Regions from separate parts of the Brevibacillus sp. NRS-1366 genome, predicted to be linked through region 3. Evidence: riboswitches for the same ligand, from Rfam matches in the RefSeq annotation. Region 3 holds a riboswitch; each other region holds the start of a gene.
The links. A riboswitch is a leader RNA that binds a small molecule or an ion and turns the genes downstream of it on or off. The one in region 3 is predicted to bind cobalamin.
Positions count from the first base shown of each region.

Region 1: linked by a shared signal. The riboswitch ahead of ACIFQN_RS05050 (ABC transporter substrate-binding protein) and the one ahead of ACIFQN_RS31350 (ABC transporter substrate-binding protein) in region 3 are both predicted to bind cobalamin.
Region 2: linked by a shared signal. The riboswitch ahead of ACIFQN_RS14980 (energy-coupling factor ABC transporter permease) and the one ahead of ACIFQN_RS31350 (ABC transporter substrate-binding protein) in region 3 are both predicted to bind cobalamin.

Region 1 covers NZ_JBITPN010000010.1:56,419-58,684, forward strand. The annotation lists gene ACIFQN_RS05050 (ABC transporter substrate-binding protein) at 40-1,074, opposite strand; cobalamin riboswitch at 1,384-1,592, opposite strand; gene ACIFQN_RS05055 (M24 family metallopeptidase) at 1,614-2,266, opposite strand, start outside.
Region 2 covers NZ_JBITPN010000021.1:151,908-154,173, forward strand. The annotation lists gene cbiQ (cobalt ECF transporter T component CbiQ) at 1-354, opposite strand, end outside; gene ACIFQN_RS14975 (energy-coupling factor ABC transporter substrate-binding protein) at 351-635, opposite strand; gene ACIFQN_RS14980 (energy-coupling factor ABC transporter permease) at 632-1,396, opposite strand; cobalamin riboswitch at 1,551-1,749, opposite strand; gene ACIFQN_RS14985 (quinone-dependent dihydroorotate dehydrogenase) at 1,881-2,266, opposite strand, start outside.
Region 3 covers NZ_JBITPN010000054.1:14,410-16,675, forward strand. The annotation lists gene ACIFQN_RS31345 (MBL fold metallo-hydrolase) at 1-704, shown strand, start outside; cobalamin riboswitch at 862-1,008, shown strand; gene ACIFQN_RS31350 (ABC transporter substrate-binding protein) at 1,255-2,250, shown strand; gene ACIFQN_RS31355 (FecCD family ABC transporter permease) at 2,252-2,266, shown strand, end outside.

The DNA.
Region 1 (2,266 bases), on a different contig from region 3:
GATCCTATGCAGAGTCATTCCCTCCTTTAGGAGTCTTTCTTATTTGAATTTCTCCGGATAGAGTCCTTCTGCTAAAATTTTCAAAGCGATAGGTGCACGAACCCCTTCCGAAGCAGCCGACAACGGCAAAACGACCAATCGTTGATTTTTGATCGCAGGAATATCTGCGATCTCCCGTTTTGTCAGCAACAGATTCTTTTTTTGCTCCACGGTTTTGTCCCCGTAGTCTACAACGACTATTACATCTGGTTTGCGATTCACCACTTCTTCCCAGCTAACCTCTGCCCAACCTTTCTGAATATCATCAAAAATATTTTTGCCGCCAGCCAGCCTGATCAAGGAAGTCATGTAGTTGTTTGCTGCCGTAAACGGTTGATCCTCACCGCTGTCATAAACAAACACGCTGAGCGGCTTGTCCACCGTGCCGATTTTGCTCACAGTCTGGTCTATCTCTTGCTTCATTTTCCCAATCAATTCATTTGCCTTATCTTCTATGCGGAAAATCTTTCCGATGTTTTGAATGTCTGCGAAAACATCATCCACTGTTGGCCCTGGCTTATTGGAGGACTCCTGCAAATACGATTTGATTCCGGCCTTTTCCAAATCCTCCATAGAGCCTACACCTTTATCTCCAAAACCACTTTTCCACCCGGAATAGACAAAATCTGGATTAGTTGCCATCATCACTTCCTTGTTTGGATATTTATCGGATAAAACAGGCACCTTGTCATATGCTTCTTTTAATTCTGGCAGGATTTGATCGTCCAAGTACGCTGTTCCGACCATTCTATCCGCAAGCCCCAGGGCAAGCATGATCTCGGTCACGTGTTGGTTTAGTGTTACAGCGCGCCTCGGTGCTTCGGGATAAGTCATTTCAATGCCATTCGTCGTAATCGTGACAGGTTTATTTTCTGCCGTCTGTTCAGTGGGTTGGTCCGTTTTGGCTTGCTGCTCCACTCCTGTCTTTGTGTCACCTGTGCTTGTTGCAGCAGGTGTTTGCGGGCTGCATGCCGATACGACAAGCATGATCGCCATCCATGCAGCCACCCAAAATCCTCCGAATATTTTTTTCATTTGACGTATACCCCTCTGCATTCTACTCAACACGAATAGTATCGTATTGGCTTTTTCAAATCGTAATGATTACGTTTTGTATCCCTTTATCACTATACAAGCAGGCTCTGTGTTTTGCAATCTGTTTTACACATTCCCCCTATCCCCCCATGAAACATATGGATTGGCGATCCTGAGACGCACAAAAAAAGCACCCCCCTGTTTCAACCGGGAGGTGCATGACAAACGTGGACATAGCTATAGACCTGGCTTTTTTGCCTGTTCCTAGACTCGTGCCTATTTCCACATCTGCCCCATCCTCGTGGGTCGATTGTATCTGATTTCATGGCAGGTCTCCTGGCTTACGAATCAAACGCGCATAGCCTCCTTCCCATTCCCTTATTTAGCGGAACAGTGGCTCATAGCTAGGCACTCCTCGTTACAGTGGCGGGACCGCGCCGGTTTTTCACCGGTCTTCCCTATTAAGCTGGTGGAGCGTATGTACGCATCCAGTCAGCACCATGAAATACGTATTCAGTTCATTCACATTTCGCATGCGATTAGCCGATAACCGTCAATTGTTTCGGGAAGCTGGACAATACTTCCACTCCACTCTCCGTTACGACCACATCGTCCTCAATCCGGACGCCACCTACACCTGGCAAATAAATTCCAGGCTCGATCGTGAAGACCATTCCAGGTCGGAGCGTCTCCTGATTTTGTTCATGTACGGATGGGTACTCATGCACATCCATTCCCAGCCCATGTCCTAGGCGGTGCATGAAATATTCACCATAGCCTTTTGCCGCAATCACACCTCTTGCCGTCTGATCCAGGTGGGCGAACGTCACGCCTGGACGAACCTCTGCAATCGCTGCTTCGTTGGCTGCTAAAACGGTCTCGTAAATCTCGCGAAGCTGCTCACTAATTTCTCCAACTGCAAATGTACGGGTAATATCCGACACATATCCGTCTGCCTCTACCCCGATATCGAACAGCAAAACATCCCCTGACCGAACCTGACGAGTACCTGGATTGCCATGTGGCAGCGCTGATTTTTCTCCAGCCAAAACCATTGTAGAGAAAGCAGGACCTTCTGCACCTACACGTTTCATCTGGTATTCCAGCTCAGCTACGATTTCCATTTCCGTCATGCCTGTTTTCACTTTTTTCAATGTTTCTGTAAGAGCATTCTCGATTAACTGGACAGCGC
Region 2 (2,266 bases), on a different contig from region 3:
CTTGTTAACAGCCGTAGGAGAGACATAGAACAAATAAGACCCGAGCTTCCATGATACCAGCACCTCTACTGATGGTGTTGCCACTCCCATTTTGATCCAATCAATCAATAAAGCAGGCAGACCAGCTACAAAAAAAGAAAGCGACAGCAGCAAAAACAGCAAATAGGAACGCACAGGGATGCGGGCATATCCAACGACCCACACCCCTATCCAAATAAAGACGAGCATTTGTACCAGCCAATGACCCAAGAGAACAAGCAGCAGCAGCACACTGCCGAATAAAAGCTTATGTTCTGGCGGCAGGTGCCTCAATTGATTTTGGTAGGAAAGGGAATCGAGCTGCTGCCAATTCATTTTTTCGACTTATCCAGCCGTCCCTTGTACAATCCCATCGCATATCCGATAACACCTGCACCCAATGCGGCTTGGACAGCAAACAACAGACTCTCTGTTTCGCCCCCTGGCGGCTCCAAAAGCGGCTGGAACCACGGCTCATATGTAGGTGAAATTTCCTTGATGGCTTCCTCTGCTGCACCATCGGCGCCACCGAATTCCGAATCCTGAACCAATAGCAGCGGCAGCACCGCTAGTACTACTACTCCCAAGAGTAACAGCCAGTTTAATCCCTTTTTCACAGCGATTCCTCCCGTTTTAAAAGCCGTAATTGGGACAGCTCTTTTGCATTGTAAGATTGCAACCAGTTCCAGACAAGTACGGTCAAAAGACCCTCACTGATCGCCAAAGGAATCTGGGTAAAAGCAAAGATGCCGGCAAATTTGGCAAACGAGGCGAGAACCCCACCCGATTCCGCTGGGAACGCCAGAGCCAATTGAATCGAGGTAACTACGTAGGTAGCCAAATCGGCCAAGGCCGCTGCCGCAAAAACAGCAAGACGTTGCCCGCCATTCACACGCATAATCAAGCGATAGATTCCGTATGCCACCATCGGGCCGACTACAGCCATGGATACGGCATTTGCACCCAGTGTAGTCAAGCCTCCGTGCGCCAATAGAAGCGCCTGGAACAACAACACCAAGCTGCCCAGAACAGACATCGCCAGAGGACCGAACATGATGGCGCCCAGACCAGTTCCGGTCGGATGTGAACTGCTCCCCGTCACAGAAGGAATTTTAAGTGCCGACAATACAAAGGCAAATGCCCCTGACACACCCAGGAGCAATTTCATTTCTGGATGTTCTTTTACAATCTTTTGGATCGAGCGCAACCCGAGAATAAAAAATGGCAAGAAGACTACCCACCAAAACAGCGCCCAGGAAAAAGGCAAATACCCTTCCATAATGTGCATTGCATGCCCTGTCTGAGGTTCATTCACTAAAAAATAAAAAACAAATCCGGCAATCAATAGGCATGTAGAAATGATCCGAGACCGATTCATTCGACTTCCTCCTTCTCTTTCTTCCTTTAACGTACGAATCGAATGTACAAAAAAAATCCCATCTACACGAAGACGAGATTTGCGCGCACAAAACAATAGACCAAAACCTTTCAGCCATATTGTCTCGTAATCACCGCTCCTTTCCGCGAAGGTAATCGGGTGTGGCTTATAGGTAGGTCTCCTGGCTTCCAGATCCATGCGCTCTTTGTCCTTCCCCATATAAATATGAGTGGTTTCCTTTCAAAGAGAACTCCCTGGTTACAGTGGCGGGACCGCTCGGGATTTTCACCCGATTCCCTGTTACCCTTTATGTTTCGCATATACATAAAGGCACCTAAGGCCAACGATATCAAATTTTCGGACAATAAATAATTGTCCACTTTCATTATAACCAAAAGGTGGGTAAAGAAAAAGAGAGGAAAACAAGGGAAGCGAGCCGAGAAGCTGCGCAAATGACAGCATCGGCTCGCTCATTGATTATCTGCTATGATTTTGCATCTACCCCAATTACTTCACTTATATGGGTAAATCCATCCCGCTTCATCAATTGCAGCAGCTTTTTATTGATTTGCTTGGCAATACCAGGGCCCTGGTAGATCATGCCGGTGTATACCTGAATAAGACTCGCACCTGCACGAATTTTTTCGTAAGCATCCTCACCCGTAAAAATACCGCCTACTCCAATGACGGGGACCTTGTCGCCCACTTCCTGATAAATCTCTTTTACCCAAGCAGTAGAGCGTTCTGTAAGTGGCCTTCCGCTCAATCCTCCTGCTTCTTCGGCATATCGATGAGCTTTGACCACTTCACGGGACAGAGTCGTATTCGTGGCAATAATCCCGGAAATGCCCTCCTCGACAGCTGCTTGCA
Region 3 (2,266 bases):
TTTTGCAAGAATGTCCAAATGCCAAGGTCGTCGTCCATCCAAAAGGAGCTCGTCATTTAGTTAATCCTAGCCGACTGATTGCAGGGGCGAGGGCGGTCTACCATGAGCAATTCGATTTGTTTTTCGATCCCATCGTCCCTGTTCCGGAAGATCGCATTCTAATCAAAGCAGACAAAGAGACGCTGACGATTGGGCCTACCTGCACGCTGGAATTTTTGGATTCACCTGGTCATGCCAAGCATCATTTCAGCATCTACGATCCAATCAGTAACGGCATGTTCACTGGAGATACGGCAGGGGTATATTACCCGCAATTGCGAAAGGATGGTATCCATCTCGTTTTACCTTCGACCTCTCCGAATCAGTTTGACCCTGATGAAATGCTGCATTCCATAGCGCGATATCGGGAGCGCAATCTGGATCGCATTTACTTTGGTCATTTTGGGGGGACAGAAAAGGTAGAGGACGTCTATCGGCAAGTGACAGAATGGCTGCCAGTGTTTGTCTCAGAAGGAGAGACGGTTATGGCGAGAGGCCAAGGATACAAAGAGCTGACACTACGGTTGTTGAATCGCGTCACGGATTATTTGCTTTCCGTTGGCATTTCCGATCAGCACGAGGTCTTTGGCGTCTTGAAGCTGGATTTGCAAGTATGTTCGATGGGGATCGTGGATTACTTGGAGAATAGGGCACAAAAAGCGTAGAATTGTGCCCTTACCCCTAACTGGAAGCCAAAGTCGGATAATGGACTTTGGTTTTTACTTTTTCAAATACAAAGAGCAAGCGGAATTATGATATTCATTCTTTTTTTCGCAGAGGAATGCTATCATGATGGGTAAGCCTTATCTGCTCGACAAAAGTCTCGTATTTATGCAAACAGGTGCCTTGGTTCCTAGACAGGAAACGAGGTGAAAAGGGAAGCCGGTGCAAATCCGGCGCGGTCCCGCCACTGTAAAACGGTGCGTTACTGCCGTAAGCCAGGAGACCTGCCTGATTGCTCGTGTGCCTGCGCCTTCGCGGAAAGGATCGGCCCATTCAGGAACGATTCATCTCAGTTGTCCAATCCTGAACAGCCGACCTTTGGTTCCCATGAGGAAGCAAAGGTTTTTTTCATACAGATAAGAATTTATACCCATTCTTATCCAGTATAAGTGCACCTACGACTCTATTGTCGCCAAAAGGCTCAGTATCGCCGAGTTTTCTCATACAGGAAAAGCTGGCGTACTTCACAGTATAGAAAGGAAGATTCCCACTATGAAACGTTCGTTGTCAATATTCATTCCTATTCTGCTCGCGATGAGCCTCGTTGGATGCGCTGAAAATGGAAACAGTCAGCCAGCACCAAATACACAACCCCCAGTCGCACAAGAAGCATCTCAACCCAAGCCCGCAACAAGTGCCGCAAAAGAAACGGTGTATCCACTCACGGTGACGGATGCGACAGGAAAAGAAGTAACCATTCCAAAACAACCAGAGCGAATCGTCTCAACGTCGACGGCTGAGACCGAAATTTTATTTGCTTTAGGTCTGAACGAGAGGGTTGTCGGTGTATCTGATTACGATGATTATCCCGAAGAAGCGAAAGCAAAACCAAAAGTAGGTGGAGTGGTAAAGCCGAATGAAGAGGCGATCCTATCGCAAAGCCCCGATCTCGTTGTCGGAGGAATCTCTATGGAGAAGCCTGTTGCCGACAAGCTCAAATCGCTCGGTCTGCCTGTCTATGTCACCCACCCAAAAAAGCTGGATGACATCATGAACAACATTTTGACAATGGGCGTTGTTACGAACAAGCAGGAGCAGGCTGAAAAGCTGGTTGCCCAAATGAAAAAGGACATATCGTATGTGACAGACGCAGTGAAGAACGTGAAACCGGAAGAAAAGAAAAAAGTGTACATGGAGTTTGCCCCAGGCTGGACAGTCGGGAAGGGTGAGTTCATGGATGAAGTCATTACCCTCGCAGGAGCGACGAATATCGCGTCTGATACAGAGGGCTGGAATCCAATAAGTGAAGAAAAGATTTTGAAGGATGATCCCGATGTGATTTTGTACGCAAATGGAATTGTTGACGAGAAGACAGGAGTAAAACTGGAAGAGATCATCGCTTCGCGAAACGGCTGGGAAAAAATGAAGGCGATTCGCGATAAACAGATTTTTGGTATGGATCAAAATACGCTTTCCCGTCCAGGTCCCCGGATTACGCAAGGCCTGATTGACGTGGCAAGAGCGATTTATCCTGACTTGGTGAAGTAGGATGAAGGGACGTCTA